Regions from separate parts of the Streptomyces sp. AHA2 genome, predicted to be linked through region 3. Evidence: riboswitches for the same ligand, from Rfam matches in the RefSeq annotation. Region 3 holds a riboswitch; each other region holds the start of a gene.

Region 1 (7,293 bases), on a different contig from region 3:
CGTCGATCATCGCCTCGGCGCGGTCGCCGATGCCCCGCTTGGGGACGTTGAGGATCCGGCGCAGCGGCACCGAGTCCTCGGGGTTGGACAGCACGCGCAGGTAGGCCAGGACGTCCCGGACCTCCTTGCGCTCGTAGAAGCGGACGCCGCCGACGACCTTGTAGGGCAGGCCGACGCGGATGAAGACCTCTTCGAAGACACGGGACTGGGCGTTGGTGCGGTAGAACACCGCGACGTCGCCCGCCTTGGCCTCGCCGGCGTCGGTGAGGCGGTCTATCTCGTCGGCGACGAACTGGGCCTCGTCGTGCTCGGTGTCGGCGACGTAGCCGGTGATGCGCGCGCCGGTGCCCGCGTTGGTCCACAGGTTCTTGGGACGGCGGGACTCGTTGCGCTCGATGACGGCGTTGGCCGCCGACAGGATCGTCTGCGTGGAGCGGTAGTTCTGCTCGAGCAGGATCGTCGTGGCGTCCGGGTAGTCCTCCTCGAACTGGAGGATGTTGCGGATGGTCGCGCCGCGGAAGGCGTAGATCGACTGGTCGGCGTCGCCCACCACGCACAGCTCGGCCGGCGGGACCTCGGCCTCGGGCGGTACGTCGACGGGGTGCTCGGAGGTGCCCACCAGCTCGCGGACCAGGGCGTACTGCGCGTGGTTGGTGTCCTGGTACTCGTCGACCAGGACGTGCCGGAAGCGGCGTCGGTAGTGCTCGGCGACGTCCGGGAAGGCGCGCAGCAGGTTGACCGTCGTCATGATCAGGTCGTCGAAGTCCAGGGCGTTCGCCTCGCGCAGCCGCGACTGGTACAGGGCGTAGGCCTGGGCGAGGGTCTTCTCGAAGCCGTCGGTGGCCTGGGCGGCGAAGTCCTCCTCGTCGATCAGCTCGTTCTTCAGGTTGCTGATCTTGGCGCTGAAGGACTTCGGCGGGAAGCGCTTGGGGTCGAGGTCGAGGTCGCGGCAGACCAGGGCCATCAGGCGCTTGGAGTCGGCGGCGTCGTAGATCGAGAAGGAGGAGGTGAAGCCGAGCTTCTTGCTCTCGCGCCGGAGGATGCGCACGCACGCGCTGTGGAAGGTCATGACCCACATGGCGTTGGCGCGCGGGCCGACGAGCTGCTCGACGCGCTCCTTCATCTCGCCCGCGGCCTTGTTGGTGAACGTGATCGCGAGGATCTGGCCCGGGTGCACGTTCCGCTCGGCGAGCAGGTGGGCGATGCGGTGGGTGAGCACGCGGGTCTTGCCGGATCCGGCACCGGCGACGATGAGCAGCGGGGAGCCGGAGTGGACGACGGCGGCGCGCTGGTTGTCGTTGAGCCCTTCCAGCAGCGCGGCGGAGTCGATCACCGGGCGGGGGGCGCCGTCCCGGTAGTGGGTGTCCCGGTCCGGCGGCACGTCGAACTTCCCGCCGAACAGATCGTCCGGAAGCGGCTCCGGAGCGTGGTCGTCCTCGGGCGGCGGCGGGGGCTCGTCCGCGGGGCCCCGCTGGGCCTGGAGGTCCGCCAGGAAGCTGTCGTCAAAGAGGCTGCTCATCGCTCTCCGAGTCTAGGGCGCCCCACTGACAGCCCGCCGCCACCACCGGGAACATCACACCGGGCACCGGCAGGAGGGCCGGGCGGCTGGCGCATTGTCACCGTGGAGCACGACATGATCACGGTCCGCTATGTCCGCAACAATCCAGGACAACTCACGACCAAACCGCCGTGATCGTTCACGCAGGGCAACGCTTCCCGGAAAGGTCACGAAAATGTATCGGGCATATCACCCATCAACCTTCACAGGGACCACACGAGTTGGCTACCGTGCGATCAGGCCGCACGACCCTCACCGGCGAACGACGCCGGGCCGCGCGGCCTCCGCCGAGTCCGGTGTGCCGCAGCGGCGGCCGGAGCCGGGGACCCAACCGAGAACCCCGGGGTGAATCGGCCCGCCTCCGCATCCGGAGAGGCCGTAGGGCAACCCTTCCGAACCACCCGCCCGAACCCGACAGCTAACCCGGTAGGCGGACGATGGAAGGAGTCGCCTCCCTTGGCGTCGCACCGCAAGTCGCGTCCTACGGGTTCGCGCGTGGCAGGCATACGGACCCCCGCCCTGGCAACGGCGGCCCTCACCTCCGTGGCCCTGCTGTCCCAGTCGGCCGAAGCCGCCCCCGAGGCCGACGACAGGCCCAGCCTCGAAGAAGTCGAGAAGAAGGTCGACGACCTGTACCGCCAGGCCGAGTCGGCGACCGACAAGTACAACGCGGCCAAGGAAAGGACCGCGAAGCAGCGCAAGCGCGTCGACACCCTCCTCGACGACGCCGCGCAGCGCGCCCAGAAGCTCAACGAGGCGCGCGACAAGCTCGGTTCCTACGCCTCCGCGCAGTACCGCACGGGGGCCGCCGCCCCGGAGACGGCGACGTTCCTGCTCGCGGACACCCCGCAGGACTACTTCGACCAGACCCAGCTGATGGACCGGATGACCGGCCGCCAGAAGGAAGCGGTCGACGACTTCGTCACGCGGCAGTCCGAGACGGTGACGAAGCGCCGGGAGGCGACCGAGAGCCTCGAGAGGCTCACCGACGCCCAGGGCGACCTGAAGGCGGCCAAGGCGACCGTCCAGCGCAAGCTGGCCGACGCCCGCGCGCTGATGTCGAGGCTGACCGCCGAGGAGAAGGCGCGGCTCGCGGCGATCGAGAAGGAGAAGCGGGAGGAGGCCGCCCGCCGCGCCGCCGAGCTGGCCCGGCAGCAGGCCGCGCAGCAGCAGGCACCGCGCGAGGAGGCCCCGCGGCAGGAGAGCGGCTCGCCGGCGGCGGGTTCCGGCTCGTCCTCCTCGACGCCCTCCGCGGACTCCTCGTACGCCACCAAGGGGGACAAGGCCCTGGCTTTCGCGCGCGCCCAGGTCGGCAAGCCGTACGTCTGGGGCGCCGTCGGCCCCGGCTCCTACGACTGCTCCGGCCTCACCCAGGCCGCCTGGAAGGCCGCCGGCGTCACCCTGCCGCGCACCACCTACGACCAGGTCGGCGCCGGCACCACCGTCCCGGTGTCGCAGGCGCAGCCGGGCGATCTTGTCTTCTTCTACGACGACGTCACGCACGTCGGGCTGTACGTCGGCAACGGCATGATGATCCACGCGCCGAAGCCGGGCGCGTACGTGCGCGAGGAGTCGGTCTACTACGACGGCGAGTCGGCCGTCCACAGCGTGGTGCGGCCCGCCTGAGCGGACGGGGGGGCGTTTTCGGGGGCACGCGCGCGTGCCCCTCACCGCCCGCGCGCGCCGCTCTCTAGCATCGGCGTATGTCCGGTCCCTCCCCGTTTGCCACCTGGTGGGCGACGTACGCGCTGGCGACCGGCACCGTGTCGGTCGGTCTCGACTCCGCGGGTCACGCGGTCCTCTCCCGTGCCGTCCTCGCCCTGGCCTGCGGAGCCTGGCTGCTGTCGGTGGTGAGCCTGCTGCAGCGGGCGCGCGGCGCCTGGCGGGCGGAGGTGCCCGCCGTGTTCACCACCGCGGCGGCGGCCGCCGTCCTCGGCACCGGCTTCTCGGCCGCGGGCCTGCACCCCGTGGCCTGGGCGCTGCTGGCTCTGTCCGCGCTGCTCTGGGCGGTGCTGCTGGCCGTGGAGGTCGGGGGGCGGCGCGGGACGGTGTTCCTGCGGTGTGTGGCCACCCAGTGCCTCGCCGTGCTGGCCGCCGCCCTGGCCGCGGCCGAGTCGCTGGCCTGGCCGGCCCACGCGGCCCTGGTGCTGCTGTGGCTGGGGCTCGCGCTGTACGGCTTCGCCCTGTTCCGCTTCCAGCCCCGGCAGGTGGAGGAGGGGCGCGGGGACCACTGGTTCGCCGAGGGCGCGCTCGCGGTCTCGGCGCTGGCCGGGGCGCAGCTGCTGTCCGCCGACAGCTCCCGCCTCTATCTGTGGAACGAGGACGACGGCGACGCCCTGCGCAACACCGCCGTCACCCTGCTCGTGCTGGCCGCCGTCTGCTGTGTCGCGCTGCTGGTCGCCGAGCTGTTCTGGCCGCGGCACCACTACGACGCGCGGCGCTGGGCCACCGTGTTCTGCGGGGCCGTGACGGCGGCGGCCACGCTGGAGGTCGCCGCGGCGCTCGACGTGGACTGGCTGGCCGGTGCGGGTCGGGCGCTGCTGTGGGCGGCGGTGGCCGCCTGGCTCGCCTGCACCGCCTGGGCCGCCGCCGCGGCCCGGGCCTCGGCCCGGTCCTCCCGGGTCAGGTCCAGAGCACGGCGATGAAGACGTTGGCCGTGGTGAGCAGTCCGACCAGGCCGAACAGGCCCTTGTCCACCCTGTCCTCGTCGCGCTTGACGTAGACCAGGCCGAGGATCACGATCAGCAGCGCCAGCTTCACGCCGATCTTGACGTTGTTCACGGACTGGTCGTCGGCCTGGTTGAGGCCGACCAGGACGATGCCGGTGACCAGCATGGTCAGGGCGCCGTGCAGCATCGCGGGCGTGAAGCGGGCCGTACCCTCGCCCATCGCCTTCATCTGGGTGAGGAAGCCGCCCAGGAGCGAGGCGATGCCGACGATGTGCAGGCCGACGAAGAGGTGGATGAGTACGTCCATGAGGCCGGAGCCTAACCAGGCCCCCGACGGCCGTCCGACACCGGCCCGGTGATGCATATATGCGCCCCATAGCACTCGATCACCGCCGTCGGCCCGTGATCCGGCCCTTCGGTCATCACGCTGAGTGAAGCGAAGGGTGCCGAGGCGGGATCCTGGTCGCATACGGTCACCACCGGTCCTCCGGGGACAGTTCCGCACACCCGCCACGGGGGCCGCACGCGCACCTCTACCGTCCTTCAGCAGGTGACCGGCTCCCCACCGCCGCCCGGGCCAGGGGCGGCAGTCGGACACCACCGCCGAGAAAGTCCCGCGGCGGCCCGTCTCCCCTGTGCGGGCCGCCGCGGGACGCGTAGGCCGCCCGTCCGCTCCCCCCGGCGGCCGCAGACCCCGCCGGCGGTCGAGGAAAGGACGTGGCCCCCAGGTGGCAGCGCACCGCAAGCCCCGACAACGCCCCATGGCCGGCGGCACGGCCCGCACGGCCGCCACGATCGCCCTCGCCTCCGCGGCGACGGCGACGGGCCTCGACGGGACCGGGCACGCCGAACCGCAGCTCACCCCCGGCCAGGTCCGGGCCGAAGTGGCCGAGCTCTACCGGCAGGCGGAGGCCGCCACCGAGAAGTACAACGGCGCCAAGGAGGAGGCCGACGAGGCGCGGCAGCGGCTGAAGGGCCTGCAGGACCGGGCGGCACGTTCGCAGGGACGGCTCGACGAGGCCCGGCAGGCGCTCGGTTCGGCCGCCGCCGCGCAGTACCGCTCCGGCGGCCTTGACCCGGCGATGCAGCTCGCCCTGTCCGACGACCCCGACCGCTACCTGCAGAACGCCGAGTTCGTCGAGCGGGCCGGCGACCGGCAGGGCGCCGCCGTCCGGCGGGTGCGCAGCCGGCTGCGCGAGATCGAGCAGCTTCGCGGGGCCGCGCGCGTCGAGCTGAACTCCCTCAGGACACGGCAGGCGGAGCTGCAGCGGCACAAGAGGACCGTCACCGGCAAGCTGGGCTCCGCCCGGCGGCTGCTGTCCCGGCTGACGCCGCAGGAACGTTCCCGAGTGGGCGGATCATCCGACCGCGCCACCCGCTCGGCCGGCGCCCGCGACACCCTTGCGGCTCCCGCCCCGGCGACGGCCCAGGCGCCCGGCCCCCGCGCGGCCGCAGCCGTCTCCTACGCCTACCGCAAGCTCGGCAGCCCCTACGTCTGGGGCGCGACCGGCCCGAACGCCTTCGACTGCTCCGGCCTCGTCCAGGCCGCCTACCGCTCGGCGGGCGTCTCCCTGCCGCGCACCACGTACTCCCAGATCGCCGCCGGTCGCCGGGTCTCCCGCTCCGAGCTCCTCCCCGGCGACCTGGTGTTCTTCTACGCCGGGATCAGCCACGTCGGCATCTACGTCGGCAACGGGCGGATGATCCACGCCCCGAACCCGTCCGCCCCGGTCCGCGTCGCCCCGCTCGACGAGATGCCCTTCGCGGGGGCGACACGGGTGGTCTGAGCGGGAGCACTCACACCAGCCGCCGGGCCGTCGCCCAGCGGGTCAGCTCGTGCCGGTTGGACAGCTGGAGCTTGCGCAGCACCGCCGAGACGTGGGACTCGACCGTCTTCACCGAGATGTACAGCTGCTTGGCGATCTCCTTGTACGCGTATCCCCGGGCGATGAGCCGCAGCACCTCGCGCTCGCGCTGGGTGAGGCGGTCCAGGTCCTCGTCCACGGGCGGCGCGTCGGTGGAGGCGAAGGCGTCCAGGACGAACCCGGCCAGCCGAGGGGAGAAGACCGCGTCGCCCTCCTGGACGCGGAAGATCGAGTCCACCAGGTCCGTGCCGGTGATGGTCTTGGTGACGTATCCCCGGGCGCCGCCGCGGATCACGCCGATCACGTCCTCCGCCGCGTCCGACACGGACAGCGCCAGGAAACGCACGGGCTGCTCGGTGGCCGCCATCAACGGGGCGCAGCGGCGCAGCACTTCCACCCCGCCGCCGCCCGGGAGGTGCACGTCCAGGAGCACGACCTCGGGCCGGGTGGCGGTGATGACCGTGACCGCCTGGTCGACGTCCGCGGCCTCGCCGACGACCTCGACACCGGTGAGCGCGGTCTGCCCGATCTCCGCCTGGACTCCGGTGCGGAACATGCGGTGGTCGTCGACGAGGACCACGCGCACGTGACGCCCCGGGCCACCGCCCGGCTCCGCGGCCGCCTGGTCCGGTCGCGCAGTGCCGTTCGCCTCGGTCGGGTCGCTCATGACGTCTTCTCCGCCCTCTCCATCTCCAGCTCGACCTCCGTGCCGCCGTCCGGCACCGCGCGCAGCCGCGCCGTCCCGCCGTTGCGCTCCATGCGGCCGATGATCGATTCTCTGACACCCATCCGGTCGGCGGGTATCGAGTCGAGGTCGAAGCCCGGACCGCGGTCCCGGACGGACACGAAGACCGTCTTCCCCTCGACCTCGGCGTAGACCTGGACGGCCCCGCCGTCGCCACCGTACTTGGCGGCGTTCACCATCGCTTCGCGCGCGGCCTGCATCTGTGCGGCGATCCTCTCGTCGAGCGGGCAGTCGCCGACCACCACGACCTCCAGGGGCACGCCGTGCTTGTCCTCCACCTCGGCCGCGTTGCGCCGCACGGCGTCCGCCAGGGTGGTGGGCTCGTCGGCCTCGTCCTTGCCGGTGCCCTCGGGTTTGTACAGCCAGGTCCGCAGGTCCCGCTCCTGGGCCCGGGCGAGGCGCCGCACCTCGCCCGGGTTCTCGGCGTTGCGCTGGATCAGGGTGAGGGTGTGCAGC
Region 2 (7,293 bases), on a different contig from region 3:
CGGCGGTGTGCCTCTGGTACGACGTCGGCTCGCGCCACGAAGTCAAGGGGCGTACGGGGCTGGCTCACCTATTCGAGCACTTGATGTTCCAGGGATCCGCCCAGGTCAAGGGCAACGGCCACTTCGAGCTCGTCCAGGGAGCGGGCGGCTCGCTGAACGGCACCACCAGCTTCGAGCGGACCAACTACTTCGAGACCATGCCCGCCCACCAGCTGGAGCTCGCCCTCTGGCTGGAGGCCGACCGCATGGGCTCCCTGCTGGCCGCCCTCGACGAGGAGTCGATGGAGAACCAGCGCGACGTCGTCAAGAACGAGCGCCGCCAGCGCTACGACAACGTCCCGTACGGCACCGCCTTCGAGAAGCTCACCGCCCTCGCGTATCCGGAGGGCCACCCTTACCACCACACCCCGATCGGCTCGATGGCCGACCTGGACGCGGCGACCCTGGAGGACGCGCGCGCGTTCTTCCGCACCTACTACGCGCCGAACAACGCCGTGCTCTCCGTGGTCGGCGACATCGACCCCGAGCAGACGCTGGCCTGGGTCGAGAAGTACTTCGGCTCCATCCCCGGCCACGACGGCAAGCCCGCCCCGCGCGACGGCTCCCTGCCGGAGACCATCGGCGAGCAGCTGCGCGAGGTCGTCGAGGAGGAGGTCCCGGCGCGCGCCCTGATGGCCGCCTACCGGCTGCCCCACGACGGCACACGCGCGTGCGACGCGGCCGACCTGGCCCTCACCGTCCTCGGCGGCGGTGAGTCCTCCCGCCTGTACAACCGCCTGGTGCGGCGCGACCGTACGGCCGTCGCGGCCGGGTTCGGCCTGCTGCGGCTGGCAGGGGCGCCCTCCCTGGGCTGGCTGGACGTGAAGACCTCCGGTGACGTGGAGGTGCCGGTCATCGAGGCCGCCATCGACGAGGAGCTCGCCCGGTTCGCCGAGGAGGGCCCCACGGCCGAGGAGATGGAGCGCGCCCAGGCCCAGTTGGAGCGCGAGTGGCTGGACCGCCTCGGCACGGTCGCGGGCCGCGCCGACGAACTGTGCCGGTACGCCGTGCTGTTCGGCGACCCGCAGCTCGCCCTGACCGCCGTCCAGCGGGTGCTGGAGGTCACGGCGGAGGAGGTCCAGGAGGTCGCCAAGGCCCGCCTGCGCCCCGACAACCGCGCGGTGCTCGTCTACGAGCCCGTCGCCGACGAGACCGACGATGCCGCCGGCGCCGCAGCCGCGGCCGGCGACGACAACGAGGAGGCGGCCAAGTGACCGAGCTCGCCACGATGGACTTCCACCCCCGGCCGCAGGCGGGCGAGGCCAAGCCGTGGGCCTTCCCGGCTCCGGAGCGCGGCACGCTCGGCAACGGGTTGACGGTCCTGCGCTGCCACCGTCCCGGCCAGCAGGTCGTCGCCGTGGAGGTGCTGCTGGACGCGCCCCTGGACGCCGAGCCGGCCGGCCTCGACGGCGTCGCCACGATCATGGCGCGGGCCTTCTCCGAGGGCACCGACAAGCACTCCGCCGAGGAGTTCGCCGCCGAGCTGGAGCGCGCCGGCGCCACCCTCGACGCGCACGCCGACCACCCCGGGGTCCGCATCAGCCTGGAGGTCCCGGCCTCCCGGCTCGAGAAGGGCCTCGGCCTGCTGGCCGACGCACTGAGGGCACCCGCGTTCGCGGACAGCGAGATCGAACGGCTGGTCCGCAACCGCCTCGACGAGATCCCGCACGAGCTGGCCAACCCCTCGCGCCGGGCCGCCAAGGAGCTGTCCCGGCAGCTGTTCCCGGCGGACTCGCGCATGTCCCGGCCCCGCCAGGGCACCGAGGAGACCGTCGCCGCGATCGACTCCGCCGCCGTGCGCGGCTTCTACGAGAAGCACGTCCGCCCCGCCACGGCCACCGCCGTCGTCGTCGGCGACCTGACCGGCATCGACCTCGACGCCCTGCTCGGTGACACGCTGGGCGCCTGGACCGGCTCGCGGGCCGAGCCGCGTCCGGTGCCGCCGGTCACCGCCGACGACACGGGCCGGGTCGTCATCGTCGACCGCCCGGGCGCCGTCCAGACGCAGCTGCTCATCGGCCGCACCGGCCCGGACCGGCACGACCGCGTGTGGCCCGCCCAGGTGCTCGGCACGTACTGCCTCGGCGGCACCCTGACGTCCCGTCTGGACCGGGTGCTGCGCGAGGAGAAGGGCTACACCTACGGGGTGCGGGCGTTCGCCCAGGTGCTGCGGTCCGCCCCGGACGGCACCGGTGCCTCGATGCTCGCCATCAGCGGCTCGGTGGACACGCCCAACACCGGCCCGGCCCTGCAGGACCTGTGGACGGTGCTGCGCACCCTGGCCGCCGAGGGGCTGACCGACGCGGAGCGGGACGTCGCCGTGCAGAACCTGGTCGGCGTCGCGCCGCTGAAGTACGAGACGGCTGCGGCCGTCGCCTCCACACTGGCCGACCAGGTCGAGCAGCACCTGCCCGACGACTACCAGGCCGCGCTGTACCGCCGGCTCGCCGCGACCGGCACCGTGGAGGCCACCGCCGCGGTCGTCAGCGCCTTCCCGGTGGACCGGCTGGTGACCGTCCTCGTCGGGGACGCGGCGCAGATCAAGGCGCCCGTCGAGGCCCTCGGCATCGGCGAGGTCTCGGTCGTCACCGCCGAGTAGCGGCACCCGCGCGGGAGCCCTGGTCGTCTTCCAAGGCACCAGGGCTCCCTTATGCCCGAATTGATACGGAGGTTGCCTGTCTGGCCTGTGGGATGCACTACAAAAGCCGGGATCCGTTTGGGAATTGAAAGTGACGCCGCTTAGCGTCGTCCGGGCTGTTCGTCAGGCAGTGCGCCGCACCCGCGGCACCGAACAGTCATCGCCGAGTCCCCGTACGGCGCGAGCCAGGGGAGCCGGGGACCCAACCGCAGTCCCTGGGGTGAATCGGACGCCCGCGCGAGCCGCGAGGGGGTCCGTAGGAGACCTTCCTGCTCCGAACCCGTCAGCTAACCCGGTAGGCGAGAAGGAAGGAAAGGACCAGCCACTTCATGGCGTTCACCCGCGCCACCGGCAAGCACCGTCGTCCCAGCCGCATCCAGCGCGGCACGGCCCGTGCGGCGGGCGTCGCGGCCCTCGCCACGACCGGCGTCATCGGCACCGTGGCCGCCCCGGCCGCCTTCGCCGCCGAGCCCGCCCCCGAGCAGACCGGTCTCACCCCCGTGGTCACCCTGGGCGACACCGTCGCCGAGCAGATCGACGCCCAGGCCGTCGCCCAGAAGCAGGCGGCCGAGGAGGCCGCCGCGAAGAAGAAGGCCGAGGAGGCCGCCCGCGAGCGGGCCGCCGAGGCGGCCGAGAAGGCCAAGGAAGCGGCCGAGAAGGCCCGCGAGGCCGAGGAGCGCGCCGCCCGCGAGGCCGAGCGCAAGCGCCTGAACACCTTCGTCTCCCCGATCTCCGGCTCGTACGTGTCCACCGGCTACCAGGCCGGCAGCAGCCTGTGGTCCTCCGGCAGCCACACCGGTGTCGACTTCCATGCCGCGACCGGCACCTCCGTCCACTCCGTCGGCGCGGGCACGGTCGTCGAGGCCGGCTGGGGCGGCGCCTACGGCAACCAGGTCGTGATCAAGATGAACGACGGCACGTACACCCAGTACGGGCACCTGTCGTCCATCGGCGTCTCGGTGGGCCAGCAGGTCACCCCCGGCCAGCAGATCGGCCTGTCCGGCGCGACCGGCAACGTCACCGGACCGCATCTGCACTTCGAGGCCCGCACGAGCCCCGAGTACGGCTCCGACATGGACCCCGTCGCCTACCTCCGCTCGCACGGCGTCAACCTCTGACGGCACCCGGCGATCGTGAAAAGCCCCGGCTCCGGCCGGGGCTTTTCACGTCCCGGACGGCCGGTCGTCCAAAAAGTTCTCCCGGATTTCCGTCCGCCGCCGGAAAGCGGGGCACATTGCAATAGAGTCACGAGCAATGCAGCCGCGGAGCACGCGTCGGCGTATTCGGGGAATCAGACGGAGGTCGGTCATGCGCATTCCCGCGCACTCGGTGTGCACGGCCATCCGGGACGACATCGTCGCCGGCGTCCACGCACGGGGGACCCGGCTCACCGAGGAACTGCTGGCGCGCCGCTACGGCGTCTCCCGCGTCCCCGTGCGGGAGGCCCTGCGCACCCTGGAGTCCGAAGGCTTCGTGGTGACGCGGCGGCACGCGGGCGCGTGGGTCGCCGAACCCGGTGAGCAGGAGGCCGCCGACCTGCTGCAGATGCGCGTGCTGCTGGAGCCGCTCGGCGCCGCCCGGGCCGCCCAGCGCCGCACCGAGGCCCACCTCAAAGTTCTGCGTGGCCTGGTCCGGCTGGGCCAGGAGCGGGCGCGCCGGGGCGGCGGCGAGGACCTGCGCTCGCTGGACGGCTGGTTCCACGAGACGCTGGCCCAGGCGTGCGGCAGCCCCGCCCTGACCTCGGTGCTCACCCAGCTCCGGCACAAAATCGCCTGGATGTACACGGTCGAGGCGCCGGCCGGCCCCGTCGAGTGCTGGAACGAGCACGGCGCGATCGTGGACGCCGTGGCGCGCGGCGACGGCGAGCGCGCGCGGGCGGCCACGGCCGCGCACGTCGAGCGTGCGACCGGCGCGCACCGGCTGCGGACCGGCTCCACCGGGGAACGCGCCGCCGAGGTGAGGAAGTCGCAACATTCCGTCAACACGGCGAGTCGGCGCAATTAACACGGGGGCCGTATACAAAGAGCAGGGAATTGCCGGAGGTCCGGAAGTATTCTTGTCCGCTGTCGCGTCCCCGTAAATGCCGCGTTCCTCTGCGCGTATATCCGTCAGGCGCCCCGGTTGCGTGTTCCGGCAATGCGAAGGGCCCGCCCGGTCGAATCCGGACGGGCCCCTTGTGCGCGCCCGAAAGGCGCTCTCACCTCAGACGGTTCTCACCTCAGACGGTCTCGGGCAGTTCCTCGAGGCCCTCGGAGACCAGCTTGGCCAGCCGGTCCAGGGCGGCGTCCGCCCCCTCGGCGTCGGAGGCGAGGACGATCTCCTCGCCGCCCTGGGCGCCCAGGCCCAGGACGGCCAGCATGGAGGCCGCGTTGACGGGGTTGCCGTCGGCCTTGGCGATCGTCACCGGGACGCCTGTGGCCGTGGCGGCTCGGACGAAGATGGAGGCGGGGCGGGCGTGGAGGCCCTCGGCCCAGCCGACGTTGACGCGGCGCTCAGCCATGTGTTGCTGCCCTTCGGTGTTCAGGGTTGTCTAGACCAGTTTCCCACACGTGAAGCCCACCGGGTGCGGTTCTGTCCCGCCACCGCCCCGGGGCGGAGGTCGGATCGCGGCCTCGATCCGACCGGTGCCCCCCACAGACTGCCCCGCGCCGCTGTCGGACGCGAGCCGTACTCTGGGGCCCATGCAGACCTCGTCGGACCGGCACGAGTACCCCGCCCACTGGGAGGCCGACGTGGTGCTGCGCGACGGTGGCACCGCGCGCATCCGGCCCATCACCGTCGATGACGCCGATCGCCTCGTCAGCTTCTACGAGCAGGTCTCCGACGAGTCGAAGTACTACCGCTTCTTCGCGCCGTACCCTCGCCTGTCCGCCAAGGACGTCCACCGCTTCACGCACCACGACTTCGTGGACCGGGTGGGACTCGCGGCCACGGTCGGCGGCGAGTTCATCGCCACCGTACGCTACGACCGGATCGGCGCCGACGGAACGCCCGCTTCCGCACCCGCCGACGAGGCCGAGGTGGCCTTCCTCGTCCAGGACGCCCACCAGGGCCGCGGGGTCGCCTCCGCCCTGCTGGAGCACATCGCAGCCGTCGCCCGGGAGCGCGGCATCCGCCGCTTCGCCGCCGAGGTGCTGCCCGCCAATACCAAGATGATCAAGGTGTTCACGGACGCCGGGTACACCCAGAAGCGCAGTTTCGAGGACGGCGTGGTCCGCCTGGAGTTCGGCCTCGAACCCACCGACCGCTCCCTGGCCGTGCAGTACGCGCGCGAGCACCGCGCCGAGGCCCGTTCCGTGCAGCGGCTGCTCGCACCCGGCTCGGTCGCCGTCATCGGCGCGGGGCGCACCCCGGGCGGCGTGGGCCGCAGCGTCCTGGGCAACATCCGCGACGCCGGCTTCACGGGCCGCCTGTACGCCGTGAACAAGGCCCTGCCCGAAGAGCAGAAGGAACTCGACGGGATACCGGCGCACCGTTCGGTGCGCGACATCGACGGCCCGGTCGACCTCGCGGTCGTCGCCGTGCCCGCCGAGCACGTCCCCGAGGTGGTCGCCGAGTGCGGTGAGCACGGCGTGCAGGGGCTCGTCGTGGTGTCCGCCGGCTACGCCGAGAGCGGCCTCGAGGGGCGTGAGCGCCAGCGCGCGCTCGTCCGGCAGGCCCGTACGTACGGCATGCGCATCATCGGGCCCAACGCCTTCGGCATCATCAACACCTCGCCCCGGGTGCGGCTCAACGCCTCCCTCGCCCCGGAGGTGCCGCGTCCGGGCCGCATCGGGCTGTTCGCCCAGTCCGGCGCCATCGGCGTCGCCCTGCTGTCCCGGCTGCACCGGCGCGGCGGCGGAGTCACGGGCGTCACGGGCGTGTCCACGTTCGTCTCCTCCGGCAACCGCGCCGACGTCTCCGGCAACGACGTCCTGCAGTACTGGTACGAGGACCCCGACACCGACGTCGTCCTCATGTACCTGGAGTCCATCGGCAACCCCCGCAAGTTCACCCGCCTCGCCCGGCGCACGGCCGCCGCGAAGCCGCTGGTCGTCGTCCAGGGCGCCCGGCACGGCGCAGCCCCCCAGGGCCACGCCGTGCGGGCGACGCGCCTGCCCCACGCGACCGTCTCGGCCCTGCTGCGTCAGGCCGGGGTGATACGGGTCGACACCATCACCGACCTGGTGGACGCGGGTCTGCTGCTGGCCCGCCAGCCCCTGCCCGCCGGGCCCCGGGTGGCGATCCTCGGCAACTCGGAGTCGCTCGGCCTGCTCACCTACGACGCGTGCCTCGCCGAGGGACTGCGGCCGCACCCGCCGCAGGACCTGACCACGGCCGCGTCCGCGGCGGACTTCCACGCGGCCCTGTCCCGGGCGCTGGCCGACGACCGCTGCGACGCGGTCGTCGTCACCGCGATCCCGGCGGTGGGGGAGGGCTCCGTCGCCGACGCGGCCCTCGCCCAGGCACTGCGCTCGGCCACGGCCGCGGCCCCGTCCAAGCCGGTCCTGGTCGTGCACGTGGAACTCGGCGGCCTGGCCGAGGCCCTGTCGGCGGCGGCCAGCACGGCTCCGCAGGTCAGAGCGGGCGACGCCCCGCAGACCGCGACCCAACCGGCGGCCCCGGACCAGCGGCCG
Region 3 (7,293 bases):
CCCTCGCTGCCGATGCTGCTGGCACTCGCCCGTATCTACGGTACGACGGTCTCCGAACTGCTCGGCGAGACGGTCGCCGAACGGGACTCCGTCATCCGCTCCGCCGACATGGAGCCCACCGCGGCGGGCGGCTGGACCTACTGGCAGGCCGGCGCCCCCGGCCGCGGCATGCAGGCGCTGCGCGTCCACGTCCCCCACGGCTCCCAGGGCGACATCGTGCGCGTCCACCCCGGGGAGGAGTGGCTGCACGTCCTGCGGGGCCGGCTGCGGCTGCGTCTGGCGGACACCGTGCACCGCCTGGGGCCCGGCGACAGCGCCCACTTCGACTCGCTGACCCCGCACCGCATCGCCGCCGAGGACCACGACGGCGTCGACCTGCTCTTCGTCCACACCCTGCTGCAGAGCCCCACGGCCGCCCTGTGCCTGGGCCCCACCCCTGGAGACACGACATGAGCAACCTCGAGGAGAAGTTCCCCCGGGCCCTGTGGGTGCGCCTGCTGGTCTACCTCGTCCTCGGGCACGTCTTCGCCGCGTTCGTCTACCTGCTGTTCGAGGTCGGCGCGAAGTAGACCCCGGCCGGCGCCTCAGTCCAGGAGCCGCTCGCGCAGTCGCTCCCGGGTCTGCGGGGCGAGCCCGAGCCCCTGTTCCAGATAGGCGTCGACACCGCCCCAGGTCTCCTCGATCGTGTCGAAGGCGGCCGTCAGGTACTCGGCGCGCGCGTCGAAGAGAGGGCTGAGCAGCTCCATGACCTCGGGGGAGTAGGCGGAGGCGTGGGAGCTGCTGCGGTGGACCTTGTAGCGGCGGTGCTTGGCGTTCGACTTCAGGTAGTCCTCGACGATCGCCTCCCGCTCGACCCCCACCGCCAGCAGCGTCACCGCCACCGACAGGCCCGCGCGGTCCTTGCCCGCCGCACAGTGCATCAGCGCGGGGACGCTGTCCTGCGCCAGCGCGTGCAGCACCCGCGAGTGCTCGGCGGTGCGGTCCTTGATGATCGAGCGGTACGAGGCGATCATCCGGGCCGCGCCCTTGCCGTCGGCCAGGATCGCGCGCAGCTGGTCCAGGTCGCCGTCGCGGACCATCGTCCAGAACTCGGCGCCGTCGGCCGGGTCGCTCAGCGGCAGGTTCACATTGCGCACGCCCGGCAGCGTGACGTCCGGCCCCTCCAGCTTCTGGTCGGCCGCGTTGCGGAAGTCGAAGATCGTGTGCAGGCCCAGGGCGGTGAGGAAGGCGGCGTCCTCCCCGGTCGCGTGGGCGAGGTGGCCGCTGCGGAACAGCACGCCTTGGCGCACCCGCCGCCCGTCCACGGTGGGCAGTCCGCCGACATCGCGGAAGTTGCGCACTCCGGCCAGCTCGGGCTCGGTCGACGGGACCTGCTGTGTCACGAGGGCTCCTCCCCATCGGTGCCGCCGCCGCGGCTCGCCGGCGGGCACCACTCGACGATACGACATGCCTGCCTGGGGCAATGAAGTCGTCCGCAGGCGCTGCCGGCACGCCCCACGGAATTCGACGAGCCGCCCCCCGGTCGCACCTGATCGGGCTCGCTCACATCCGTGGATCCATGCTGCCGGACCGTGCCGAAGCCGGACGTACGCGGCTGCTGCCTGGCCGCTCGCCGCGTGGGCCGCGGCTCCGGACGTCGAGCTGGTCCGGTCGACGACGCCGGGGCGGCTGTCCGAAAAGGGTCGGCCGGGCGGCGGTCCGGACACGGCCCACGTCCTCCTTGAGTGGAACTGGCCCTTCTGTCCGAATGAGGAGCTTAGGTTGCTTCGTCATAACGTGCCCCGGTCATGCGGGAAATGGGGAGGAGTCGCGTGACCATCGTCATATCCGTGACGATGCGTTGTCGCCATGTGCACGTAATTCGGGTGAATATCAGGGGCATTGAGGAAAGGGAAAGATCGAAATAGCACGCTCGGTGACCGTGAAAACCTCGGCGCCTCAGAAAAAACACCGTCACGCGCAACCACACGCTTGTCCCTTCGCGTCCCGGTCGCTTACGTTCCACACCGATCCGGACGGACGCCTAATCCTGCCGCCGCCCGGAGCCCGCACACACTGACCCGACGCACGGCAGGAGCGGGGGACCCACAGGTACGACGCCTGTTCCGGTTCCCGGAACGGGCTTGGGGTTGAGTCGCGCCTCCGGCGCGGCCGGGCATCTCCAGCCCGCACCCGACAGCTCACCTCGCAGGCGACGGAGAGGAATTCACCATGCCCGCGAAGGGTAAGCACCGCCGTCCCAAGACCCAGCGTTTCACCCGTTCCATCGCCGCCGCCGGAACCGGCGGCGCCGCGCTGGCACTGCCGCTGATGGGGGCCGCCGGCGCCCACGCCGCCACCCCGCAGGCGGTTCCGGAGAAGGCGGTCCAGTCCGCCCCGGCCGCGGAGAAGAAGACCGCCGACAAGGCCGCCGGCACCCGCACCTACACCGTGAAGGCCGGTGACTACCTCGCGAAGATCGCCGACGACCAGCACGTCAGCGGTGGCTGGAAGAAGCTCTACGCGGACAACCGCGACGCCGTCGGTGACGACCCGTCGCTGATCCACCCGGGCCTGAAGCTCTCGATCGGCGAGAAGGCCGCCGCGGACCGGGCCCCGTCGCAGCCCGCGCCCAAGGCCTCCGCCGAGAAGCCCGCGAAGAAGTCCTCCGCCGAGTCCTCCGCGGACACCTCCGCCAAGGCCGGCACCGCCGCGAAGCCGGCCGCCGCCGAGCCCGCCGCACAGAGCAACGCCAGTGGCTTCACGTCGCCCGTGGCCGGCGCCACCGTCGGCACGCCGTACCGCATGTCCGGCAGCATGTGGTCCAGCGGCTACCACACCGGTGTCGACTTCGTCGCCCCGACCGGCACCTCCCTGAAGGCCGTCGGCGCGGGCACGGTCGTCTCCGCCGGCTGGGGCGGCGCGTACGGCAACCAGGTCGTCGTCAAGCTCGACGACGGCAACTACGCCCAGTACGCCCACCTGTCGCAGCTGTCCGTCTCGGCCGGCCAGACCGTGACCGCCGGGCAGCAGATAGGCCTGTCGGGCGCGACCGGCAACGTCACCGGGCCGCACCTGCACTTCGAGATCCGCACCACGCCGGACTACGGCTCGGACGTGGACCCGGTCGCCTACCTGCGCTCGCACGGCGTCTCCATCGGCTGACCGACCGCACCGGCACCTGCCTGACACGCCACCGAAGGCCGGACCCCGTTCCCCGGGTCCGGCCTTCGGTGCGTGGCGGGTCCATGCCGGAACGCCTGCGGTGACATGCCTGTTCCGGAGTTGGCGAATCCTTTAGGAGTGGCCTTTCTCACCGCCCGTCAAGCCCTGCCTACGGTCGCGTAGGTCACATTCGAGGGTGAATCATGAACGGCTGTGGCAGACGATTCGAAGAGTGACAGCAAAGCAGTGATCGGGTCGTACGTGGCGCTGGGGGACAGCTTCACCGAGGGCGTCGGCGACCCCGGCCCCGACGGGGCGTTCGTCGGCTGGGCAGACCGGTTCGCCGTCCTGCTCGCCGACCTGCGGCCCGAGGGCGACTTCCGGTACACCAATCTCGCCGTGCGCGGAAAGCTCCTCGACCAGATCGTTGCGGACCAGGTTCCGCGAGCCGTCGAACTGGCCCCCGACCTCGTCTCCTTCTGCGCCGGGGGCAACGACATCATCCGGCCCGGCACCGACCCGGACGAGGTGGCCGAGCGCTTCGAGCGGGCATTGCGACGCCTCACCGCCGCGGCCGGCACGGTGATGGTGACGACCGGGTTCGACACCCGGGGCGTGCCCGTGCTCAAGCACCTGCGCGGCAAGATCGCCACCTACAACGGACACGTCCGCGCCATCGCCGACCGCTACGGCTGCCCGGTGCTCGACCTGTGGTCCCTGCGCAGCGTGCAGGACCGCCGGGCGTGGGACGCCGACCGGCTGCACCTTTCCCCCGAGGGGCACACGCGGGTGGCGCTGCGCGCCGGCCAGGTGATGGGCCTGGCGGTGCCGGCCGACCCCGAGCAGGCCTGGCCGCCGCTGCCGCCGCGCGGGGCGTTCGACGTACGGCGGGACAACGTGCAGTGGGCGCGCGAGTTCCTGGTGCCGTGGATCGGGCGCCGGTTGCGCGGGCAGTCCTCGGGCGACCACGTGACGGCCAAGGGAGCGCTCTCCCCGGACGACATCCGGATGCGGATCGCTCCCGTGGCGTGAGACCCGGGCCGGCGGACCGGCCGCTACCGCACGGTCGACGCGGCCGGTTCCAGGCCCAGTTCGCGGGCCAGGGCCTCGTCCGCCCACTGCCGGGCGCGGGCCCGGGAGACCGTCCCGGGGTAGGACGTCAGCTGGACGGCGAGACCGTCGAGGAGGGCGGTGAGGCGGAAGGCTGCCGCCCGGGGGTCCGGGCAGGGGAACTCGCCCGCCGCCACGCCCTCCGCCATGACCTCGGTCAGGGCGGCCTTCCACTGCCGGTCGAGGTCCTCGGTGACCTCCCGCAGCGCCGGCTCGCGCAGGGCGGCCGCCCAGCCCTCGATCCACAGGCGCCAGCCCTTGGCCTGGCCCGTCGGCGCGTACCACCGCACGGCCGACCGCAGCCGGCGCAGCGCCGGCGCCCGCCGGCCGAGCAGCCGGCGCAGGTGCGCGAGATCGGCCTCGGCGGCATGCCGGAACGCGGCGGCCACCAACTGCTCCTTCGAGGAGAAGTGGTAAAGCACCAGAGCGTTGCTCACCCCGAGCGCCGAGGCCACGTCGGCGATCCTGACCGCCGCCACGCCCCGCGCCTCGATCTGCTCGATGGCGGCCCGCAACAGCTCCGCGCGCCGCTCGGCGACGCTCAACCGGACTCTCGTCACACCGTCACCCTATATACGGCGGCGCGGACCCCCGCCGTACGGATCCGGCCGGTCCCGCGCCTCAGCGGTACCAGCCGAACCGTTCCGCCAGCTCCGGCAGCCGGTCCGCCGCGAGCGCGTGCGCGGCGGCCCTGGGCGTGATCCCCTCGGCCTGCGCACGGGCCAGCATCCGCCCCACCAGTGCCCGCATCGCGCGACGCGTGTGCGCGAACGCCTCCTCGGCGTCGGGGCCGACGTCCCCGAACAGCGTCCACCACCACCAGGCGTTCGTCCCGGAGTTGACCACGACGTCCGGCAGCACGCTCACCCCGCGCGCCGCCAGCAGCGGCTCGGCCTCCGCCCGTACGGGCATGTTGGCCGCCTCCACGATCCAGCGGGCGGTGATGTGTTCCTGGTTCCCGGCGTCGATGGCGTACGACACGGCCGCCGGCACCAGCACGTCCGCCTCCGCGGACAGCCAGGCGTCGCCGGGCAGTTCGCCGTCACCGGGGCGCAGCGCCGCACGGTCGACCGTGCCGTGGGCGTCGCGGGCGGCGAGGAGCGCCTCGACGTCCAGCCCCGCCGGGTTGGCGATCGTGCCCTTCAGGTCGGCGACGGCCACGACCGTCAGCCCCGCGCGGGAGAGGAACCGGGCGGTGGCCCCGCCCATGGTGCCCAGGCCCTGGAGCGCCACCCGCGTGCCCGCGTGCGGCACTCCCGCCCGGTCCAGGGCGGTGAGTGCCGCCTCGGCGACGCCGCAACCGCCGGCCAGCTCATCGAGCCCGATGCCGTCCACGTCCACGGCGAAGGCGTCCGCCAGCCTCCGCCGCGCTGCCGCCTCGTCGTCCAGCAGCGGGTACACGGCCTGGATCGAGGAGACCAGCCCGGCCTCGGCGGCGGCCCGGTCCACCACGTCCTGACTCAGCCCGAGATCCTCTCCGGTCGTCCAGAAGCTCTCGATGTACGGGCGCATCGCCCGCAGGTAGCGCACCAGCAGCGGGTACGCCTGCGGATCGCGCGGATCGCAGTCGATGCCGCCCTTCGCGCCACCGAGGGGTACGTAGCGGCCGGCCGGGTCGTAGTGCAGGGCCTCCTTCAGGGTCATGCCGCGGGCCAGGGCCGTCACCTCCTCCAGCGTGCAGCCGGGCCGCATCCGCAGACCGCCGCTGGCCACACCGCGCACCAGCCGGTCGACGACCAGGAAGCCCTGCCGGCCGGTGAGGTGATCTGTCCAGGTGAGGGACATCAGAGGGCTGGCCATACGGACTCCTTCGGCGCCGGTCTACTGAATCGCGAGTCAGTATCCCCTGGGCGGGACACCGGGCACGGGTGATGCCGGAGGGGCCGACCATAATGGAAAGCCTGACCGACTCCACCTGGAGGTACCGTGGCCGGTTTCCGTACCCTGAGCTCCGGGCTCCGCGCGCTGCGCCCCGGGGCGTTCGGCGCGGACCCGAGCGGCGAGCGCATGGCGCGCATCCGCCGATCACCCCACTTCGAGGACGGGGTCTTCCAGAACCCCGGCGGCCCCGCGCGGACCCGGCCCTCGGGCTCCACCCTGGACCTCGCGAAGGTCTTCTTCGACAAGGAGACCCGTCCGCGGCGCACCCCGCAGGGCGCCGTGCCGGTGCACTCCACCACGCTCGCGGACATCGCCCGGCCCCCGGCCACCGGTCTGCGGCTGACCTGGACGGGACACTCCAGCGTCCTCGCGGAGATCGACGGCCGTCGGGTCCTGTTCGACCCGGTCTGGGGCGAGCGCTGCTCACCGTTCCCCTTCGCCGGCCCCAAGCGGCTGCACCCCGTCCCTCTGCCGCTCGCCGCGCTCGGCCCGGTCGACGTGGTGGTCATCTCCCACGACCACTACGACCATCTGGACATGCCCACCATCAAGGCGCTGGCCGGTACGGACACGCTCTTCGCGGTCCCGCTCGGGGTCGGGGCCCACCTGGAGCGCTGGGGCGTGCCTGCCCGGCGGCTGCGCGAGCTGGACTGGCACGAGTCGACCGAGGTCGGCGGGCTGACCCTGACCGCCACCCCGGCCCGGCACTTCTGCGGCCGCGGCCTGCGCAACACCCAGCACACCCTGTGGGCCTCCTGGGTCGTCCGGGGCGGGGAGCACCGGATCTACCACAGCGGGGACACCGGTTACTTCGACGGCTTCGAGGAGATCGGCGCCGCGCACGGTCCGTTCGACGCCACGATGATCCAGATCGGTGCGTACTCCGACTTCTGGCCCGACATCCACATGACGCCCGAGGAGGGCATGCGCGCCCATCTCGACCTCCAGGGCGGACCGGACCGCGGCCTGATGCTGCCGATCCACTGGGCGACCTTCAACCTGGCCACGCACCCGTGGGCGGAGCCGGGGGAGGGGACGCTGCGCGCGGCCCGCGCCGTGAGGGCCCGGGTCGCCCTGCCCCGCCTGGGGGAGCCGTTCGAGCCGACGGCCGAGACCGTCCCCTCGGAGCCGTGGTGGCGTGGGGTGGCGCTCGCCCCG
Region 4 (7,293 bases), on a different contig from region 3:
CGCCTCGGCCATGCGCAGATGCAGCACCAGACCGGGCGAGAACTTCGCGAACTCCGGGTCGTAGGCCGGGAACCAGCAGGCCAGAACCGAGGCGGAGCGCAGTCCGAAGTGCGCGGCGACGGGCCGCCCATCCGCGTACAGCACGGACAGCGTGCCGCTGCACTGCGCGGCCCGGGTCCGGGCCAGCTGCCCGACGAGCCGGGTGATCCACTCCTGCGCGAACCGGTCCCGGCGGCCCGTCCTGCGGTACTGCGCCGACTTCCACCCCATGAGCGTGCGCAGCGCGGCCGGGTCGCGTTCGTCGAACACGAACCGCAGCCCGCCCGCCTGCCGGCCCAGCCGGCGCTCCTTGGCCAGGGTCGTCTTGAGGAACTTCGGCGACCGGCCGCGCAGCACCGACTCGTAGGTCTCGTAGCCCTTCTCCACGTCGACGACGAACGTGGCGTGCTGCTCGGCCGCGTGCCGGACGAACAGCCGCTGCCCCGCCTCCAGGTTGTCGAAGGCGAAGCTCGACAGTGAGCAGGCCCGCAGCAGTTCGCCCGCTTCCAGCGCGAGCCCCGGCCGCAGGATCGCGCCCTGGGCGTCGCAGACGCCGAGTCCGATGGCCCGGCCCTGCCCCAACGGGCCCCGCTCGTACGGCAGGAAGCCGACCGGCTCCGCCCCTTCGTGGACCACGGCGACGCGGGCCTGCGGCCTCACCCGGCCGACGGCCTCGGTGAACTCCGGTTCCATGAAGGGGTTACGCGGTGCCTGCGAGGCGGCGCGCAGTGCACGCCAGCGCTCCCTCTCCTTCTCGCCGAGCTCCCCGGGCCCGGCCACACGTATGCGTCCACTGCTCAACCCGACCCCCCGATCAAGTCCCCCTGGACACATGGAAGGTACCGCCCGGGACGGTTCTTCGGGTAGGTAGCGGAGCATGTTGCTGCCAACCGGTGCAGAGGCCTTCAACCGGGCAATCGGTGTCCGTAGCGCGATGAAACGATGGGGCGCGTTGTCCGTATTCTCTGATCATGGCCGCACCCCTCGCATATTCACTCATCGCCACCGACCTGGACGGGACGCTGCTGCGCGGCGACGACACCCTGTCCGACCGGTCTCTCGCCGTGCTCGCGCGGGTGGCGGACGCCGGTGCCCAGCACCTCGTGGTGACGGGCCGCCCGGCGCCGAGAGTGCGGCCCCTCCTGGACGACCTGCGCTGCACGGGGCTCGCGGTGTGCGGACAGGGCGCGCAGGTGTACGACGCCGGCGCGGACCGGCTGCTGTGGTCCATCACGCTGGACCGGGAACTCGCGGAGACCGCCCTCGGCAAGATCGAGGCCGAGGTGGGCCAGGTGTACGCGGCGGTCGACCAGGACGGCGTGGACGGCCTGACGCTGATCGAGCCGGGCTACCTCATGCCGCACCCGACCCTGCCCGCGGTCCGGGTGGAGCGGCGCGACGAGCTGTGGGGCGAGCCGATCAGCAAGGTGCTGCTGCGCCACCCCTACCTGTCGGACGACGAACTGGCGGTGACGGCCCGGTCGGTGGTCGGCTCACTGGCGACGGTGACGATGTCCGGGCCGGGCACGGTGGAACTGCAGCCGTGCGGGGTGACCAAGGCGACCGGCCTGGCGCTGGCGGCCGAGCACCTGGGGCTGCGGCCCGAGGACACCCTGGCTTTCGGTGACATGCCCAACGACGTCCCGATGTTCGACTGGGCCGCCCGCGGGGTGGCGATGGCCAACGCCCACCCCGAGCTGAAGGCGGTGGCCGACGAGGTCACGCTGTCGAACGAGGACGACGGCATCGCCGTCGTCCTCGAGCGACTGCTGGGCGGGTCGGCTCAGTACGGGCCGTTGACGTTGTCGATCGAGCCGTAGCGGTCGGCCGCGTAGTTGCAGGCCGCCGTGATGTTGGCGACCGGGTCGTACGGGTCGAAGGGGGTCCCCTCCACGTGGTACGCGGCGAAGGTCGGGTCGATGACCTGGAGCAGGCCCTTGGACGGGGTGCCCTTGGCCGCGTTCGAGTCCCAGTCGTTGATCGCCAGGGGGTTGCCGGACGACTCGCGCATGATGTTGCGGTGGATGCCGTCGTAGGTACCCGGGATCCCCTTCTGCGCCATGATGTCCAGCGCCTCGCGGATCCAGCCGTCCAGGTTGTCCGCGTAGGTCTTCGCGGAGGCCTGGGTGGCCTGGGCGACACCGCCGGCGGGCTTCGCGGCGGGCTCCGCGGCCGGCTCGGCCGGCGCCGACGACCGGGTCGCCTCCTTCTCGGGGGCGGTGGCCTCGGCGCCCTTCACCTTCAGCTTCAGACCCGGGTGGATCAGCTTCGGGTCGTCACCGACGACGGAGCGGTTGTCCTTGTACAGCTGCTTCCAGCCGCCCGAGACGTCGTGCTTGACGGCGATGCGGTAGAGCGTGTCGCCCTTGGTGACGGTGTACGTCAGCGACTTCGCGGGCTGGGCGGCCTGCGGCAGGACCTGCGCGGCGGACGCGCTCTGCGGCTCGGCGGCGCTCGCGTGGGCCGCGCCGAGGAGCGGCAGGGTCAGGGCCGCCCCGCCGGTGCCGGCTGCGACGACACCACGGGTGATCGGGTTCATTCGGGCGCGACGGTGCTTGCCTCGTCCGGGCATGGCGATGTTCCTCTCCGGCGCCTGCGAGGTGAGCTGTCGGGTTCGGGCCGGGAGGTGCCCGGCCGCGTACGGCACCGTGTGCCGTGCGCGGCTTCACCCCGAGCCGTTCCGCTGTGCGGACCGGCGACTTACCTGGGTCCCCCGCTCCTGCCCTGCGTGAGTGAGTCGGTTGATGGGTGTCCGGGCGGTGGCAGGATTCGGCGTCCGCCGGACAGGGCGGGAACGTATGCGAGAGCACATGTCGGGAACAAGCACGGGAGTCACATATGACGCTTGTTGACCTTGGTCGGCCGGTATGGGGCAGCTTGATCCTTTGCGTTAGCCAAGCCCCAACTCGCGCGCGGAGAAAGGCCGTACGAGCTGCCCGCCGGAAGCGGCCGTGAAAGGGTGGGCGTGACTCAACTCACTGATCACGACTTCCGGAGCAAATTCCGCAAACGGGAATTCGCTTACCTCTAAGGGCAAATCAGGCATAGGACGCTTCCTGCGGGTAAGGCGATAAATGTCTGCTCTTATGACCTGATCGAAAACATTGCGGTCGTGATCGGATACCACCCGGCCTGTAACCATGGGCGCTGGCGGTGATCGAAACGTGACCGGATACGCTGACTCGAGTGAGGGCAGCGACCTATCGACAATCCGCGTAAGCACCGGCAGACACCAGCAGACAGGAGACCCCTCGTGACCGACGTCGGGCCGTTCGGGCTGAGCGTGCGGGACCAGGCTCTGGAAGCCGATGTCCAGGCCGGACTGACGGCTGTCGAGGAAGGCTTGCTCGAGGCCACCAAGAGCGAGGTGCCCTTCATCACGGAGGCCGCCCAGCACCTGGTGCGCGCCGGTGGCAAGCGGTTCAGGCCGCTGCTCGTGATGCTCGCCGCCCAGTTCGGCGACCGGCACGCGCCGGGGATCGTGCCCTCGGCCGTCGTCGTGGAGCTGACCCACCTCGCCACGCTGTACCACGACGACGTGATGGACGAGGCCGCCGTGCGCCGCGGCGTCGCGAGCGCGAACACCCGCTGGGGCAACTCCGTCGCGGTCCTCACCGGCGACTTCCTCTTCGCCCGCGCCTCGCACATCCTGGCCGACCTCGGCCCGGAGGCCGTGCGGGTGCAGGCCGAGGCGTTCGAACGGCTGGTGACCGGGCAGATCCTGGAGACCGCCGGTCCGCAGGACGGCCGCGACCCCGTGGAGCACTACCTGGACGTGCTGGGCGGCAAGACCGGCTCGCTGGTGGCCGTCTCGTGCCGGTTCGGCGCGATGATGTCCGGCGCCGACGAGACGGTCGTGCACGTGCTGACCCAGTACGGCGAGCGGCTCGGCGTCGCCTTCCAACTCGCGGACGACGTCCTGGACATCGCCTCCGACTCGCACGAGTCCGGCAAGACCCCCGGCACCGACCTGCGCGAGGGCATCCCCACCCTGCCGGTGCTCCGGCTGCGCGAGCGGGCCGCCCGGCTCGGCCTCGCCGAGGACGTCGCCCTGTGCGAGCTGCTCGACTCCGACCTCACCGACGACGCCCGGCACGCCGAGGCCCTGCGGCGCCTGCGCGCCCACCCGGCGCTGGAGCAGGCCCGCCAGGACACCCTCCGCTACGCCCAGGACGCCCGCTCGGCGCTGGCACCGCTGCCCGACTGCGCCGCCAAGGCGGCGCTGCTGGAGCTGTGCGACGCCGTGGTGCACCGCGCCGGTTAGCCGCCGCCTCCTCCCGACCCCTACGGGTCGGGGGAGAAGCAGCCCCTGTGTGTCATACCCCAGCAGTACGCGGAGTTGAGTCCGCGGTCTGACGTATCCGGCCGGCCGATTTGGTCAGATGGAAACCACGGAAGACACCACTCCTCACCTGTTCGGGTGAGAATGGCGGCTCAGGGACGAGTGCGTGGACGACACGGACAGCCGCCGCCGACCACGGAGGTAGGGCACACATGGCACCGTACGCATCCGACGACAGCACCACCGGCGGGGAGGCCGACGGGCAGCGTTCCGCGCGGCGCAGGGCCGCGCGCTACATCGTCCCCGTCACGGTGATCGGGGTGGCGGCCGCGACGATCGGCCTGGTCCCCGCGCTCGCCGACTCCGGCGACCCCGACCTCCCGGAGATCACCGCCCAGCAGCTCATCGAGAAGATCGCGAAGTCGGACGTCGAGCAGCTCTCCGGCACGGTGAAGATCAGCACGGACCTCGGTCTGCCGGACCTCGGCGGTCTGGAGTCCGGTCTGCTGTCCGGCGCCGCGGGCGGCGGCGACGGCTCCTCCGCCGACCCGACCGCGAAGCTCACCGAACTGGCCTCCGGCACGCACACCCTGCGCGTGGCCGCCGACGGCCCGGACCGGCAGAAGGTGTCCCTGCTGGAGAACGCCGCGGAGTACAGCATCGTCCACAACGGCAAGGACGTCTGGGCCTACGACAGCAAGTCCGACGAGGTCTACCACGGCACCGGTCCGCAGAGCCCGGATGCGGAAAGGGAGCAGCCGCCGGCCACGCCGAAGGACTTCGCCGAGGAGGTGCTGAAGGCCGTCGACGACACCACCTCCGTCACGGTGGACGGCACCGCCCGGGTCGCCGACCGCGACGCCTACAAGCTGGTCGTCAAGCCGAAGCAGTCCGGTTCGACGGTCGGTGCCGTCACCGTGGCGGTGGACGCGAAGACCGGTATGCCGCTGAAGTTCACCCTGGTTCCCGCGAGCGGCGGCTCGGCCGTCGTCGACGCCGGCTTCACCCAGGTCGACTTCTCCCGGCCGGCCGCCTCCACCTTCGACTTCACCCCGCCCAAGGGTGCGAAGGTCACCGAGGAGAAGGACGCCGGCAGGGACTTCGGCAAGGACGTCGAGGAGCACGCCCGCACGGGCGGGCACGCCCCGGCGCCCGAGAAGGACCTCGGCAAGGGACCCGGGGGCGTCGAGACCATCGGCGAGGGCTGGAACGCCATCGCGACCTTCGACACCGGCGGCGAGGGCGTGCCCTCCGGCGGCGGAGGCGACCTCGGCGGGTTCGTCGACTCGCTCGGCGACAAGGTCAGCGGCGAGTTCGGCTCGGGCACGGTCTTCTCCACCCGCCTGATCAACGCCCTCGTCACCGACGACGGCAGGGTCTACGTCGGCGCGGTCACCAAGGACGCCCTGGTGAAGGCGGCCGACGCGGGGAAGTGACCCCATCCCACGCCGCCCGGGGAACCGGGACCACGAGGCGGGGACGCCGAGGGAACGAGGTCGCCGGTGGGCGAAGCGTCCGCCGCGGAGCCGGAGCAGCGGGGCGAACGGGCCGGCGAGCCGGCCATCACCACCCGCGCGCACACCGAGTGCTGCCGCGGCGGACAGTTCGCCGTCGGTCCGGACGGGCCGTGCTTCCGCGCACCGGCGTGCTCATCGGCGCCCCGCCCCCGTCTTCTCGCACCGCGGCCGCCCGTCGCCGACCTCGTGCGCGAACCGGCGTACTGGGACGAGCTGCGGAAGAACCTCGGCCCGCGGGCGCTGTACGCCGTGGTGTTCGGGCCGGCGGCCCGGGTGCGCTTCGGCACGAAGGACGGCACGGCCTGACAGCGCGCCGGGCGCTCACCGGTCGTACAGGAACCGCGCGAACGGGGCCTCCTGGGCGAAGAAGGTCTTGGCCCGGGTCAGCGCCTCGGTGTCGGCCAGCACGTCACCGGGCTTGCTGCCGTTGCCGAGCAGCACCCCGCCGAACCGCATGCCCATGTACGCGGCCGAGTTGTGCAGCGTCCCGATCAGCGGGTCGGCGACGACCTGCTCCTCGTGCGCCAGGGCGGTGACGCCCCACAGCGTGCGTCCGGCCAGGGTCGCCTTGAAGTCCAGGCCGGGCGTGCGCAGCCAGCCCGACCAGTAGTCCAGGTAGCGCTTGGTCTGTGCGGAGACCGAGTACCAGTACAGGGGCGAGACGATCACGATGTCGGTGGCCGCGAGCGTGGCGTCGAGCAGCAGGGCCACGTTGCCCTCGGTCGGGCGGACGTGGTCGCTGTCGTGCCGCAGGTCCTCGAAGTCGGGGACGGGGTGGGCGGTGAGGTCGAGCCACTGCTGTTCGGCCCCGGTCGGCAGCTGCTCGGCGGCCCGGCGGGCCAGAAGTTGGGAGTTCCCGTCGGAGCGGGCACTGCCCAGCACGAAAAGGAAGCGGCGGGTCATGGCGTCCCCCGATTGATAGGCGCAGGTCAATTACACGCGTCTGCATCATATGCGTACGCAAGTAAATTCGCCAGGGGCGGCGCTCAGCGGCCGGCCCGTGCCTCCGCCTCCCGGGCCACCGCCAGGAGCAGCGCTTCCCGGCCGTGCGGTGCCACCAGGTGCAGCCCGGCCGGGCAACCGTCCCCGCCGAACCCGGCGGGCAGACTCAGCGCCGGATGCCCGCTGAGATTGAACGCCCAGGTCAGGGAAGTGGAGTAGCGGTCCCCGGGACCTTCGTGGCCGTGCGGTGCCGTGGGTGCGGTGGGGGTGAGCAGCAGCTCCGCCCCGCCGAACAGCCCGGCCAGCCGCCGGTCGTTCAGCGCCCGCACCCGGTGGGCCTCGTCGAGCCCGGGCCCCGGACCGTCGTGCGGCCGCCCGGCTCCGGCCGCCCGCAGCGCGAGCCACGCCGGCCCGGGATCGGCGAGTTCCACCGGCAGGCGCGGCCGTACGAGCCGGACCACTCCGGCGGCGACGAGCCGCTCCACCGCCGCCCGGGCCAGGGCGACCGGCTCC

The links. Region 3 has a riboswitch for cyclic di-AMP ahead of Q5694_RS22765 (M23 family metallopeptidase). Riboswitches for the same ligand answer to the same signal wherever they lie in the genome.
Region 1: it holds a riboswitch for cyclic di-AMP, as region 3 does, so the genes downstream of both, Q5694_RS11900 (C40 family peptidase) here and Q5694_RS22765 (M23 family metallopeptidase) in region 3, are expected to answer to the same signal.
Region 2: it holds a riboswitch for cyclic di-AMP, as region 3 does, so the genes downstream of both, Q5694_RS25330 (M23 family metallopeptidase) here and Q5694_RS22765 (M23 family metallopeptidase) in region 3, are expected to answer to the same signal.
Region 4: it holds a riboswitch for cyclic di-AMP, as region 3 does, so the genes downstream of both, Q5694_RS27905 (transglycosylase SLT domain-containing protein) here and Q5694_RS22765 (M23 family metallopeptidase) in region 3, are expected to answer to the same signal.

The regions. Positions count from the first base shown of each region.
Region 1 covers NZ_JAUQWJ010000004.1:314,322-321,614, forward strand. Annotated here, with positions in the region: gene pcrA (DNA helicase PcrA) at 1-1,519, opposite strand, end outside; cyclic di-AMP (ydaO/yuaA leader) riboswitch at 1,834-2,006, shown strand; gene Q5694_RS11900 (C40 family peptidase) at 2,015-3,184, shown strand; gene Q5694_RS11905 (hypothetical protein) at 3,262-4,203, shown strand; gene Q5694_RS11910 (hypothetical protein) at 4,181-4,534, opposite strand; gene Q5694_RS11915 (C40 family peptidase) at 4,956-6,014, shown strand; gene Q5694_RS11920 (response regulator transcription factor) at 6,025-6,759, opposite strand; gene Q5694_RS11925 (ATP-binding protein) at 6,756-7,293, opposite strand, start outside.
Region 2 covers NZ_JAUQWJ010000014.1:63,336-70,628, reverse strand. Annotated here, with positions in the region: gene Q5694_RS25340 (M16 family metallopeptidase) at 1-1,253, shown strand, start outside; gene Q5694_RS25335 (M16 family metallopeptidase) at 1,250-2,638, shown strand; cyclic di-AMP (ydaO/yuaA leader) riboswitch at 2,829-2,993, shown strand; gene Q5694_RS25330 (M23 family metallopeptidase) at 3,007-3,795, shown strand; gene Q5694_RS25325 (GntR family transcriptional regulator) at 3,986-4,681, shown strand; gene Q5694_RS25320 (HPr family phosphocarrier protein) at 4,896-5,177, opposite strand; gene Q5694_RS25315 (bifunctional acetate--CoA ligase family protein/GNAT family N-acetyltransferase) at 5,359-7,293, shown strand, end outside.
Region 3 covers NZ_JAUQWJ010000011.1:132,154-139,446, forward strand. Annotated here, with positions in the region: gene Q5694_RS22750 (helix-turn-helix domain-containing protein) at 1-453, shown strand, start outside; gene Q5694_RS22755 (DUF6126 family protein) at 450-569, shown strand; gene Q5694_RS22760 (tyrosine-protein phosphatase) at 585-1,382, opposite strand; cyclic di-AMP (ydaO/yuaA leader) riboswitch at 2,051-2,207, shown strand; gene Q5694_RS22765 (M23 family metallopeptidase) at 2,212-3,144, shown strand; gene Q5694_RS22770 (SGNH/GDSL hydrolase family protein) at 3,391-4,176, shown strand; gene Q5694_RS22775 (TetR/AcrR family transcriptional regulator) at 4,200-4,814, opposite strand; gene Q5694_RS22780 (Glu/Leu/Phe/Val dehydrogenase dimerization domain-containing protein) at 4,876-6,054, opposite strand; gene Q5694_RS22785 (MBL fold metallo-hydrolase) at 6,181-7,293, shown strand, end outside.
Region 4 covers NZ_JAUQWJ010000018.1:116,305-123,597, forward strand. Annotated here, with positions in the region: gene Q5694_RS27895 (GNAT family N-acetyltransferase) at 1-873, opposite strand, end outside; gene Q5694_RS27900 (HAD family hydrolase) at 1,011-1,859, shown strand; gene Q5694_RS27905 (transglycosylase SLT domain-containing protein) at 1,823-2,611, opposite strand; cyclic di-AMP (ydaO/yuaA leader) riboswitch at 2,615-2,784, opposite strand; gene Q5694_RS27910 (polyprenyl synthetase family protein) at 3,293-4,303, shown strand; gene Q5694_RS27915 (LolA family protein) at 4,534-5,757, shown strand; gene Q5694_RS34905 (hypothetical protein) at 5,824-6,144, shown strand; gene Q5694_RS27925 (flavodoxin family protein) at 6,160-6,741, opposite strand; gene Q5694_RS27930 (amidase) at 6,825-7,293, opposite strand, start outside.